Linked DNA regions of Cecembia calidifontis. The protein of the gene in region 2 binds, or shares a complex with, the protein of the main gene of each other region. Links are inferred from orthologs where the notes say so. Each region holds a gene or a part of one and is shown on either strand. Other genes may lie near its edges. The genes, in order: BC751_RS05380 and smc.

Region 1 (4,826 bases), 2.2 Mb from region 2 along the record:
CAAATGATTGACATCATGACCATCTACCGGTCCGAAATATCTCAGGTTTAGAGATTCAAATAAATTGCTTTGTTTTAAAACAGCGGACTTGATAGCCCCCTCCACTTTGGAAATCACCTCTTGGGCAGAAGCGCCGAATTTGCTGAATTTTCCCAACAGGTTCCAAACTTCATCTTTGACCTTGTTATAGGTATGGGAAGTAGTGATATCTGTCAAGTAATCCTTCAATGCCCCAACATTGGGGTCTATGGACATACAGTTGTCATTCAGAATAATCAGCAGGTTGGTATCTGAAACACCGGCATGGTTCATCGCTTCAAAGGCCATACCTCCTGTCATAGAACCATCTCCAATGACTGCTACATGCTGTTTTCTTTGCTCTCCTTTGTATTTGGAAGCAACAGCCATTCCAAGCGCTGCAGAAATGGAAGTACTGGAATGACCTACGCCAAAAGTATCATATTTGCTTTCTTTTCTTTTTGGGAAACCCGATATACCCCCATAAAGCCTGTTGGTGTGGAAATTATCCCTTCTTCCGGTTAAAATCTTATGGCCATAGGCCTGATGTCCAACATCCCAAACCAATTGGTCATCAGGCGTATTGAGCACATAATGCAATGCAACAGTAAGCTCGACCACACCCAAGCTGGCGCCAAAATGTCCTCCAAAAACCGAAACATTATCAATAATAAAATGCCTGAGTTCATCACAAATCTGAACCAATTGGTCTTTTGAAAACTTCTTCAGATCATCAGGAGAGTCGATCTGTGCAAGTAATTTACCGGGTTTTATTACCATTTGAGAAATGTTTCTTTTTAAAAGCATTCAACATTTGAATCCTGGAAATTGTTTTTAAGAAATGCAATCTTTTTGATATCGCTTTTTCACAAAGTCTTTTCAGTATCCGAATGCTTAATTTACCATTAATTAAATATCTTTGGGTTTAATTCCGTGGTAAAAATAGCATAAAAATTTTCAATCCAGTGAGTTTCGAGATCAAATTGCCTTTATTCGAAGGTCCCTTTGACCTGATGCTTTTCTTCATCGAAAGGGATGAGCTGGATATTTATGACATTCCCATTTCCAAAATCACCCAGGATTTTTTGGATTACATCCATCAATTGGAGAAAATGGAAATAGAAGTGGCCAGCGAGTTTATCCTCTTTGCTGCCACATTGATGAAAATCAAATCCAAAATGTTGCTCCCCCGTCCAGATCTTGATGAAAACGGTGAAGAAATTGACCCAAGGGAAGAACTGGTAAGGCACTTGCTGGAATACAAAAAGTACAAATCGGTGATCGGCGAACTCGCCCAGATGGAAGAGGAACGCCTTTCGAAAGAAAAGCGCGGAAATATTCTCTCAGAATTGAGGCAACTTTCAAAAGCAGATGACGTAGATTCTGAAATGCAGGACCTGGACCTCTATAAGCTGTTGAAAGTTTTCCAAAAAGTAATGTCCAAATATGCCTCAAGAACAGATGAAACAAAACATACAGTCATACAGTACCCCTATACCATCGAGCAACAGAAAGATTTCGTCATGGAAAAAATCAGCTTCAAGGACAGGGTACCCTTCTCTGACTTTATCACTTACAAGCCGGATAAAATCTTTGTGATTTACACCTTTTTGGCCATTTTGGAACTCTTGCAACTATCTCTTGTCACGATCACTATCGGTGAGGGATTCAACAATTTTTGGGTTGAAAAAATTGAAAAAGTGCCTGCGGCATAAGCTATGAAGTTAGATAACAAAAAGATTTTTGAGACCCTGAACCCCAACAAGGTGTGGGTACCGGTTCTGATCGGTGTGGGTATCGTCTTTCTGATGTTCTATCTGGATCCCAATGTCAATACGAAAACGCTTAAGGGGGTCTTTGATGCTTCTGCCTGGGGAATTTTCCTGGCGATTTTGGTTATTCTTGGCAGAGATGCCGGTTATATATACAGGATCAGGGAAATTACCGATCGACAGCTTACCTGGACCAGGGCTTTGTATGTGATTATCCTTTGGGAATTTGCTTCTGCCGTGACACCATCAGTGGTAGGGGGAACAGCAGTGGCTGTTTTTATTCTGAACAAAGAAGGCATCAAACTGGGAAAGGCAATCGCCTATGTCATGGTCACTGCTATTCTGGATAACCTATTTTTTGTAATAGGCGCACCCATTATTCTTTTCTTTGCCCAGGGAAATATTTTCCCTGCCAGCAGGGTAATGGAAATGAGATTAGGCCGAAGTCTGGAAGTGCTTTTTTGGACCAGTTATGCCCTTTACGCATTTTATTCCCTGGTCATGGCCGCAGCCTTATTTTATAGACCCCGCGTTTTCAAATGGGTTTTACTGAAAATTTATTCCGTTAAATGGCTGAGGAAATGGAAGTATTCTGCCAATGAATTTGGCAATCAGATCATTGAGGCTTCCAAAGAGTTGATCGGGAAAAATTACAGGTATTGGTTACCGATCATTGGGGCAACCATCTTTATCTGGAGCTCCAGATACCTTATGCTGAATGCCCTTATCGGTGCATATGATTCTTTGACCTTTTCAGAGCATATCATCGTTTTTGCCAGACAGGTCATCATGTGGATCGTGATGATGATTTCCCCTACACCTGGAAGTAGCGGCACAGCAGAGTTTTTCTTTGCACAGTTCTTCCAGCAGTTTTTGCATGGTTATACCTTCGTGACCAGTATCCTTTGGAGGTTACTATCTTATTATCCCTACCTTCTTTTGGGCGCTATTTTCTTGCCGCGCTGGGTCAAGCAGGTATTTTTCAAAAAGAAAGAAGAATAAATTCAAATCCTTATTTTTAGAATATGATGCAAAACCTTTCATTGGATCAATTGGTGGGTCTGGTACATGCAGAAAAGCATGGGCCGTTGGATGATATTGAAATTTCCCAGATAGCCATTGATTCAAGGAATATTCTTCAGCCTGAAAACACCCTTTTTGTAGCACTAAAAGGAGCAAAATTTGATGGACATGAATTTATCCCTGAACTGATGGATCAGGGGGTAAAAGCATTTTTGGTCCGGGACGATTTTGAACTCCCCTTTTCACTTACAGGTCAGGCCTGCCTCATCAAAGTCAAAAATACCCTAAAAGCCCTACAGGAATTGGCTGCTTACCAACGGACCCTATTTAAGGGCCCTTTGGTAGGCATTACTGGAAGCAATGGCAAAACTATCGTCAAGGAATGGCTGGGACAGGTCCTTTCCCAAAAATTTGCTGTGGCCAAGAGCCCTAAAAGTTATAACAGTCAGGTTGGGGTACCGCTTTCTCTTTTTGGAATTGATCCCGGGCATCAGGTGGCTGTAATGGAGGCCGGCATTTCAAAGCCCAATGAAATGGAGACCTTAACGGCCATGTTGATGCCACAATTGGGCATTTTCACCAATATCGGTACAGCCCATGAGGAAGGATTTGAATCCATGCAACAAAAACTGGAGGAAAAGGCCAAACTCTTTGTTTACAGCGATTTTATTATTTTCCGGAAAGAGCACATCCTGATATCGGATTACCTAAAAAAGAATTTTCCTTCTGACCGCTTAATTGAATGGTCCGACAATATTGGATCAGATTATTCCTTTACGGTCAAGAAAGAGGAACAAAGTTCAAAAATCCTTTTGATGAGACCTGACCTCCGTGTATTTACATTTCAGGTCCCCTTTTCGGATGAGGCTTCCCTGGAAAATATCCGGCATGTCATTACCGCAGCACTGACTTTGGGCATGGAACCCCAGGCCATTCAGGAAGGCCTAAAACACCTGAAAGCCATTGACATGCGGCTTACTTTGAAGCCTGGCTGCAACGAAAGTCTGATCATTGACGATACCTACAACAATGACCTGGCAGGATTGAGGCTTGCTTTGGATTTTATGGCAGCTCAAAGGCCTAAAAAAAGAAAGGTACTGATCATATCCGATCTCCTTCAGGTTGGAAATACCACTCAGGTTTATGCGGAAGTCGGCAGGTTATTGGAATTTTATGGCATTGATTACCTCATTGCAGTGGGAGAAGACATCCAAAGGCTAAAAGGAGAAAACCCTATTCAGCAGGAATTTTACAGCTCCACAGAAGAATTGCTCCAAAATCTTCAAACAGACGTCTTTGACAATGACCTTATCTTGGTCACCGGAGCAAGGAAATTTGGATTTGAGGCCATAGTTAACCGGTTGCAGCAAAGAATTCACGGGACAACCTTGGAGATCAACCTGAATTCCCTGACCAACAATTACAATTTTTACAAAAGCAGGCTAAAGCCCCAAACCAAAATTATGGTCATGGTAAAAGCTTTTGCCTATGGCGGGGGAGCTTCAGAAATTGCCAATCACCTGCAACAGCTCAAGGCCGATTATCTTGCTGTTGCCTACACAGATGAAGGGGTAGCGCTAAGGGAAGAGGGAATCAGGCTGCCCATTATGGTCCTGAATCCTGTGCAGGAATCTTTTATCCACCTGAAAGCGTACCAATTGGAACCGGTGGTTTACAGCCCGGGATTTTTCAGGGAACTTGCCAAATTCTGCGAGGTCCAGCAAACCCACATGAAAGTCCATTTGGATTTGGATACAGGCATGCACCGACTGGGATTTGAGGAAACTCACATGGATGAGCTTATCGGATTGATCAAAGCCAATCCGCAATTGGAAATTGCCAGCCTATACACCCACCTCGCTGCAGCAGATGAATCTGAACATGAGAATTATACCAGGGACCAATTCCAGGCCTTTGATCAGATGTGCGCAAAGATCATGGAAAATCTGGCTTATAAACCAATCCGTCATGCCCTTAATTCTGCTGGAATTGCAAAATATCCAGAACACCAAT
Region 2 (8,553 bases):
GAAGGGGAGCGGATAATTTCACTAAAAACCTGGATGATAGGGAGGATTATCAACACCCAGAATTCCTCCTTAGAAAAAATGATCCTTTTTTGGTGGCATTTCCTTCCGATCAAACTCTGGGATGTATTTGTATCAAAGATCGCATACCGGTATATAAAAATGTTGGAAAGAAATGCCTTTGGGAATTTAAAAACCATCATAAAAGACCTGACTATAGACCCGGGTATGTTGATTTTCCTGAGTGGGGCATTCAATAATAAAGACACTCCTGATGAGAATTTTGCCAGGGAATTGCAGGAATTATTTTGTATTGGAAAAGGAAAAGATGCCAGATACACGGAAGAGGATGTAAGAATGACGGCCAGGGTACTTACAGGCTGGACCATTGATTGGGACAGTGTACATGAAACTGGTGAGCCTTTGTCATTTTTCAACCCGGAGGCACACCATACTGGGGACAAACGTTTTTCGGCTTTTTACGGCAATAGGGTAATTCAGGGAAAAACGGGTGAAGCTGGGGCTGAAGAACTGGATGAATTACTGGATATGATATTCTCTAACCCTGAGTGTGCAAAACATTTGGCAAGGAGGATTTACAGTTTTTTTGTAACAACAGAAATCACTGAATTGGCTGAAAGAAATGTCATACAGCCATTGGCCAATATCATACGCAACAATAACTATGATATATTGCCTGCATTGTATACCCTTTTTAAATCCGCACATTTTTATCATCCGCATATCATAGGCGTGGTGATTAAAAATCCATTTGATTTCACATTGGGTTTTTGGAAGTCCTTTGAAATGACCAAGGCAACAAACCCGGCCGAAGAAAGGGATATGTATACAGGGGTCTTATGGCAGATGGCCAATTTGGGGATGGAAGTAGGAGACCCTCCCAATGTGGCCGGATGGCCTCCTTATTACCAAACTCCGCTTTATGACAAGATTTGGATAAATACTTATACCATTTCAAGAAGGATATTTTTAACAGATTCATTGGTGTTTTGGGGTTTTAGGTTATCTGACCGTGCAATGGCCAATGCAAATGTTCTGAATTTTGTGGATAAACTTCCCGGGGTTGAAGATCCAAATAAACTTATCAGAGAGTCCGCATTGATTCTGCTTGGAGTGGACTTAGGGACCGTTCAGTTCGAACAGGTTAAACAGGTCTTACTTTCAGGTCAGGAGCAGGATTATTATTGGACGGGAGCCTGGCTGACCTATAAGGCGAATCCTAATAATGCATTGGCAAGGACCACCGTTTTGAACCGTCTAAATCCAGCTTTCCAGATTTTATTACAAATGGCCGAAACCCACTTAATGTAAACCATGAAAAGAAGGAAATTTATCAAGCATGTTGCCCATAGTTTGGCTATACCTGGAATCTTGGGGGGATTTGGTACACCTTCATTAGGAAGGGAAATTGAGCGATTACTCCAAATGGCTACTGAAACTGGAAGGGTTTTGGTCTTGATATACTTGGATGGTGGAAATGATGGCCTCAATACAGTGGTCCCATTGAATAATTACAGTGCACTTACAAGAGTGAGGCCTCATGTAATCATGCCCGAGGATGAATTAATAGAAGTTACCAATACGGATTTTGCTTTTCACCCGGCATTGGAAGGATTTAAGTCACTTTATGATGAAAGAAGACTTCAGGTCATCCATTCTGTAGGCTATCCTCAGCAGAATTTCTCCCATTTCCGGTCAAAAGATATTTGGATGAGTGCCTCTGATTCAGATCAGATTTTAAATTCAGGTTGGGCAGGAAGATATCTTGAAAAAAACCATCCCGAGTTTCCCGAAAATTATCCGAATGAGATGCATCCCCATCCTTTAGCTGTAGAAATTGGACTGGGAGCCTCCATGTTGTTTCAAGGTGAGAGAATCGGGTTCAGCATGGTGATCAATAATGTCAACTCTTTTTATGAATTGTTGGATAAGGAGTTGGATGAAGTGCCCGATGGGCCAGTGGGTGATAAAATCCAGTACATCAGAATCATGGCCCAGCAGTCCCAGAAATATGGGAGAATTGTAAAGGAAGTAGCCGAAAAGATCAATTTTCAAAGACCTTATCCAGATACCCGATTGGCCAATCAGCTAAAAATTGTGTCTAGGTTAATAGCGGGAGGGCTAAAGACACCTTTGTATCTTGTAAGATTGGGCGGATTTGACACGCATGACAATCAGGTAGTCGATTCTGATAGAACTGTCGGGAGGCATGCTAATCTTCTAAAAGAACTAAATGATGCAATCATGGCATTTATGAAGGATCTTGAATACCACAAAACCGTCGATAGGGTAATGGGAATGACTTTTTCGGAATTTGGCCGAAGAATAGTTTCCAATTCCAGCGGGGGGACAGACCATGGATCAGCGGCTCCCATGTTCGTTTTTGGAAATATGTCAGAGGGTACTTTTTTGGGAGAAGCACCAAGGATAAGGGGGAGTGAAGTTTATGATGATAATTTACCTCTTCAGTTCGATTTCAGGCAGATATATACCTCTTTGCTGAGCCAATGGTTTGAATCCAACGAGCAAATACAAATGTCCAGGAATGCAGGAAGGACCTTTGAACAGGTTCCTGTAATCAGGAACACTTTGACCAATCCGCTCAGTCCTATGGAAAGGTTGGAAGCTAAGTTTTATCCCAATCCGGTAAGGGATTTTGCCACTTTGAGTTTCAATGCTGATGGGGATGTTAAAGTTGACCTGATAGATGTCAATGGAAGGGTTTTATCCATCATCCATCAGGGAGAAGCTCCCGGAAGGCCTTTCAATAAAATGATAGATTTTGTCACCTATCCTCCGGGCAGGTATATTATTCAGATACGCACAGCCCAGTTGAGGAAAACAATTCATGTGATTAAAATCTGATCCATGGAGTAAGGGCGATCAGGCCAGTTCCCTTAAATCCACAGGGACTACCCTGGAAACTCCCGCTTCTATCATGGTGATTCCATAGATGATATCTGTGCTGGCCATTGTCCGTTTGTTATGGGTAACAATGATAAATTGGGAATCTTTTGAAAATGTCTGGATGATATTGTTGAACTTATCAATATTGGCATCATCCAATGGTGCATCCACTTCATCGAAAATACAGAATGGTGCAGGCTTCAATAGATAGATAGCAAATAGGAGGGAAGTCGCAGTCAATGTTTTTTCACCACCGGACAGCTGATTAATGGTCAATGGCCTTTTACCCTTTGGCTTGGCCATAATTTCAATCGGGCTTTCCAATGGATTTTCTGGATCCACCAATTTAAGATCACAGTCATCTTCAGCAGTAAACAGAGACCGGAATACTTTAACAAAATTTTCTTTAATCTTTCCGAACGCCTCTAAGAAGGTATCCTTGGCCACCTGATCAATTTCATCAATGGTTTCCATCAAGGAGTTTTTAGCTTTGATCAGGTCTTCTTTTTGGGTTTGGATAAAGGAATGCCTTTGTTTGATTTCATCATAGGCCTCCATGGCCATAGGATTGATGGGACCTATTTTCTCTAATCTTTCCTTGGCTCTTGAAACGATTTCCCTGATGTCGGATTCACTTAATTCAAGGTAATCCTGATCCAATTCAGGGTTTTCTTCCATCAGTTGATCCAAATCGATTTCAAATTCCACGCTCAGCCTTTCCTTCATGCTGGCCAACTTCAATTTGACCTCATTCATGGAATGCTGCATCTCCTGGATCAAAGTATCCAAAGATTCCTTGGATTTTTGAAGTTCACGGATTTGTTTGTCGGTTTCATCAATTTCACCCCGGCAGGCGTAATAATCTTTTTCCGCCTCATTTACTCCTTTTTCAATACTTTCTTTCTCAGCGTACAGTTCAATGAGTTCATCATCTTTGATTTCCTTGTTTTCCAGTAATGTCTTGATTTCCTGGTCAATTCCGCCCAGTTCCTGCTGTGATTTCTCTATACGCTCTTTACTGCTTTCAAATGCTGTTTGCTTGAATTCAATTTCCTGCTCTAAGGAATTGACCCTGTTCATTTGCTGATGGAAAAGGATATTTTCCTGGTTGAATGCTGCTGATTTTTGGCTGAGCATCTCACTTTCCGATTGGAGTCTGACATTTACCTCTTCCAATTCCAGTTCCAATTGTTCAAAGGCAATTTTTACCTCCTCCAATTCAGGGGTTATGGTTTCCAAACTAAACTGCAAGGTCTCTATCCTGTCCAATATATCTTCCCTTTTATTGGCATTGGAAGAAAGCAATTCGCTCAGTTGTTCTTTTTTGGTTCTGACAGAAACGTATTCCTGATTGATTTCAGAGATTTCCTGTTGTAATTTTTCGATGGAAGATTTAAACGACACCTCCTTCAATTTAAGGAGATCACTCAGTTTTTCGTCCAGATTAGAGCGGGTAGATGAAACCTTTTTGTTCAGCTCTTTGATTTCTTTCTCCAGTTTTTCGAGATTCTTCGCCCTACCGATCCTTTTTCCTTCAAAAAGTCCCACAGAGCCACCGGATATGCTGAATTTCCTTTTGGTAAATTTTCCGCTTTCCGTGATGAAAATTGCGCTTTGATCTTTTGGAAAGTCCTGATATTCACCACGGACGATATAGACATCATCCAGTATAAAACCGATCAATTTGGCATACTTCTCATCGTATTCGATGATTTCTGTTGCCGGTAGGGCATTGGGAAATAATTTGGTCTGGGTAGGATGGAAACTGTTAAAATGTTCCAAAACAAAAAAATTGGCCTTGCCCCGGGCGGCATCACTCAATAAATTGACAGCGGCTATGGCCTGAGCTTCTGTTTCTACTACATAGTAGTTCATGTAGTTTTCCAAATAATTCTCTATGGTGACCCTGTATTTTTCTTCTGTCGTCAGGATGTCAGAAAGCAAAGGAGTGTCTTTAGCCCAATTGGGACTTTTTTTCAGGAATTTAATGGCTTCAGGAAATCCTTCAAGGTTTTCCACCAAGGATTTGGTAAGGTTGAACTCATTCTGCTTGGCATCCAATTTTCGGGAGTTTTGGGTTACTTCCTCCCTGATCATTTCAATGATTCTGTTGGCCTCTTCGATTTTGTTCAATTGGTCTTCTTCTTTAGCTTTCAGGGCCGCCAAGTCCTGTGTTTTAGCATCCAATTCCTCTTTGAGAAGAAGCATTTTATCTTCAAATTCCGCAAGATTTGATACCTGACTGCTATCATCCGAAGCCGTCTTCTCCAATTCTTGTTTTAAGGTTGAAAGTTGAATTTGTTTGATTTCCAGCTCCTTGGTGAGCTGGTATAATCGGTCTTTTTTTACAGAGTAATCCCTTGATAGGGTTTTTTGCTTTTCCTGAATATGTGCCTGTTCGGTTTTTTGGGATTCATAAGCAGCCCGCAATTCTTCAACAATGATTTCCTTTTCGTTCAGAATTTTTTCTGCAGACTCTTTTTCCTGTTCTAAGGACCTGATACTGAATCCTGCCCTGTCATTGGATTTTCTGTCCGCATCAATCTGCTCACGTAGCTTTTGGGCCCTGTCTTCTAAAAATCTAAGCCGTTCATTTTTGATTTTTTTATCACTCTCAAACTGACGGATTTTGTTCACATGCTCATTGAGTGTCTTTTGTCGGGAGGCAAGCAACTTTTCCTTATTGATCAGTTCTGCCTTATTCTCTTCCAATTGGGCCTCTTTTTGGGCGATTTTTGTATTGATGCCCATTTTTCTGTCCTGCTCTTCCTGTATTTTTTGGTGGAGTCCTATAAGGGCATCGGTAAGTTTTCCTACCGAGCGCTTGGCCAGATTGATGCTTGCCTCTTTGTATTCCTTTTTGATTTCAAAATATTTGGCAGTTTGTTTGGCCTGCTTCTCAAGGCTTTTGAGGTTTTTGTCAATTTCAAAAAGCACATCTTCCACACGCTCCAGGTCGGCATCAGTATCTTCGAGTTTGCGCAGGGTCTCTTTCTTTCGGGTCTTGAATTTGGATATGCCAGCTGCTTCTTCAAATAATTCCCTTCGGGAATTGTTTTTGTCATTGAGAAGCTCATCGATCATTTTCAGTTCAATGATGGCGTAACTATTCGAATTGATTCCCGTATCCATGAAAAGATTGGTGATATCCTTTAAACGGCAGGCAACTCCATTTAAAAGATATTCACTTTCACCGCTTCTGTAATAGCGACGGGTAATGGTCACATGGGTGTATTCAGTTGGTAATAGGTTTTTGGTGTTTTCAAAGGTCAGAGAAACTTCAGCCATATTGGTTGGCTTGCGGTTTTTGGTTCCGTTAAAAATCACGTTTTCCATTTTATCGGACCGAAGCATGCGGGACTTCTGCTCTCCTAAAACCCACCGGATGGCGTCCACTACATTGGATTTACCACAACCATTCGGTCCTACCACACCAGTGATTCCCTTATCAAAATGGATAACCATACGGTCTCCAAAACTCTTAAAACCTTTGATCTCAAGCTTACTCAGCAGCATCCTACAACCTTTGAAATTGAATAACGAACAAAATTAACCTATTTCAGAAATATACCAAGGATGTGCAAGAGATGGCTTTTTTAGTTATCTTGCATTTAAAATTCGAACAAAGTGGACGCAGGAAATATCATCTATCTCGTAGCAATTATTATCTATTTCATATACACGGCATTAAAAAAGGCGAAACCGGAAGAAGAAATAGAAAGACCGGATATGGCTCAGGAAAGAAAGGAGCAGAGGAGACCTGTATCTTTTGAGGAATTGCTGAAAGAGATAAGGGCAGGACAGCAAGAAATGAAAAGGGATCTGGAACAAACAGGTCAGGGAAGGGCTGCAGAAGAAAGATCAGAGCCTCAAAAAACTTTTCAGGACAGACAGCCTGCTTACCGTCCACAAAAAATCAAACAGCCAAAGGCATACGAACAATTTCAAGGGGAAATTTCTGAGAGGGAAATGCCCAAGTTGAGAACCTTGAATGAACAGATATCCCTTGAAGCTTCCCTTGAGGGGATCAAATCATCATTGAGATCCGATTCCGTGGAGAAAGAAAGGAAAGAAAACAGATATCGTCAGTTGCTTAAAGATCCCAGGTCAGTTAAGGATGCGGTGGTTTTGAGCGAAGTATTGACCAGAAAACACTTTTGATCACTCGATTTAATCTGTTCATTTTTTGTTTGTAACCGTTTATTTCCGGTCAAAAACAATATTGTTTTAGTTGAAGTTAATAGCTTATGTTATCCACAATAAGCTTTTAATTCACATAAAAACTTCTCCTATGAAAACCTTGGAAAAAGTACAAACGGGCATTCTCTCTGCGGAGAGAAGGGATTTTTTAAAAAAATCCGGTGCGCTTGCAATCATGTCAGCTTTTGGTGTAGGTTTTTTTAGGGCCTCTTGGAAAATTCCTTCGGAATTAGGGAGTAGAGCTTAAACTAAGTTCTACTTTCTTTTTTTTGGAGACTTTGGGCATTAATTTGCGGTCAATTTGAGTACGGAAAAGTACAATTTAGGCTTCGGTTTTGGATGCGTTGGGCCATGATTTGCAGTATGGGCACACTGCTCCCATGAAGATCTTTTTTGGTGATTTTTATGCTGATCGTTGTAGGGGTGGGCTTTCCTTTGCTGCCCTTCTTTTTGCTATCAGAACCGCATTTGCTGACATAATCCCAAAAAATATCATCAGTTTTTCTCTTTTCTCCCCTTTCACCTTGATTTTGCCAAGCCCATAATGGTTTTTGTTTGTCCCAAAAACACCTTCCATTACAGTAGCTCTCTGTCTGGAGATTTCAGAGCTTAGTACTTTTTCTGCTTTGCTTAATTGTTTGGGGCCTTTTTTTGGGAAGCAGGTGAAGATCTTCTGATGGGTACAGAATACACGGTTTTTGTTTGTTGCATATATTCTGTCCGCTCCAAGCTGTCTGGCAGGACCGAAAAATCTTTTATGCTTTGCTACTGACAGCTTCAGTCTTGTACATTCATTGAATGCATTAAAATCCAGTTTGTCAATAAAAGCAAGACCATCCACCTGTAAGATATGGGCTTTGGCACCAAACTCTACAGGCTTATTCTCCTTCCCTCTCACTATTGGTCGGAGATATGGTTTATGAAGTGACACAATCCTATCCTTGAGTTTGGAAGGAGGATTGTCCAACAGGAACTCCTGTTGCTGACATATCTTTTTTACCACCCCAAACCTTGAAAAGTCTTTCAGATCAAGGCCCGCTCCTTTGTTTTTGTCCAAAACCTCCTGAAGCTGTTCTATGCCTTTGTTGAGAAGATACACCAATGCTTTTCTTCTTCTGAGTGTTTCCTTAAAACTGTTTTTCCTTTTTCTCGAATAAGTCGTTTGGGCGAGTTTCTGCTCCCTGAATTTGGATCTTGGCCTTTTGATACCCAGGTCTGAACAGATCCTGAATAGCTGATCTTCAAAAACCCATTCACAGCACTCCCAAAGAAGCTTTACGTCAGTTGGAAAACGTATGTACGACTCATAGCAGGTGGCATCCATCAGAAGTACATGGCTGTTATTGACATCATGTTTCCAGTGCAGGATAAGAATCTCCTGAAGCTTCTCCCATTCACAATGGGTTTCAATATAAGCCCTTATACGGG

Evidence for each region.
Region 1: the proteins of smc (region 2) and BC751_RS05380 are in contact, whole or in part, in a crystal structure (PDB 3ZGX), measured with the Bacillus subtilis proteins. The link is inferred for Cecembia calidifontis from one-to-one orthologs.

What each region holds. Positions count from the first base shown.
Region 1 is NZ_SGXG01000001.1:1,252,400-1,257,225, reverse strand. What follows is about bases 1-2,858. They hold BC751_RS05380 (segregation and condensation protein A), read left to right. Parts: upstream 1-983; coding sequence 984-1,733; downstream 1,734-2,858. Other genes in these bases: BC751_RS05370 (bifunctional UDP-N-acetylmuramoyl-tripeptide:D-alanyl-D-alanine ligase/alanine racemase), read left to right, coding at 2,816-2,858; BC751_RS05375 (lysylphosphatidylglycerol synthase transmembrane domain-containing protein), read left to right, coding at 1,737-2,792; dxs (1-deoxy-D-xylulose-5-phosphate synthase), read right to left, coding at 1-798. In the rest of the region: more of BC751_RS05370, read left to right, coding at 2,859-4,826. UniProt on the Bacillus subtilis protein: Participates in chromosomal partition during cell division. May act via the formation of a condensin-like complex containing Smc and ScpB that pull DNA away from mid-cell into both cell halves.
Region 2 is NZ_SGXG01000001.1:3,438,723-3,447,275, forward strand. The notes cover bases 2,702-6,744. They hold smc (chromosome segregation protein SMC), read right to left. Parts: upstream 6,442-6,744; coding sequence 2,902-6,441; downstream 2,702-2,901. Other genes in these bases: BC751_RS14775 (DUF1501 domain-containing protein), read left to right, coding at 2,702-2,883; BC751_RS14785 (hypothetical protein), read left to right, coding at 6,553-6,744. Outside these bases: BC751_RS14770 (DUF1800 domain-containing protein), read left to right, coding at 1-1,329; more of BC751_RS14775, read left to right, coding at 1,333-2,701; more of BC751_RS14785, read left to right, coding at 6,745-7,086; BC751_RS14790 (twin-arginine translocation signal domain-containing protein), read left to right, coding at 7,217-7,372; BC751_RS14795 (transposase), read right to left, coding at 7,529-8,553. UniProt on the Bacillus subtilis protein: Required for chromosome condensation and partitioning.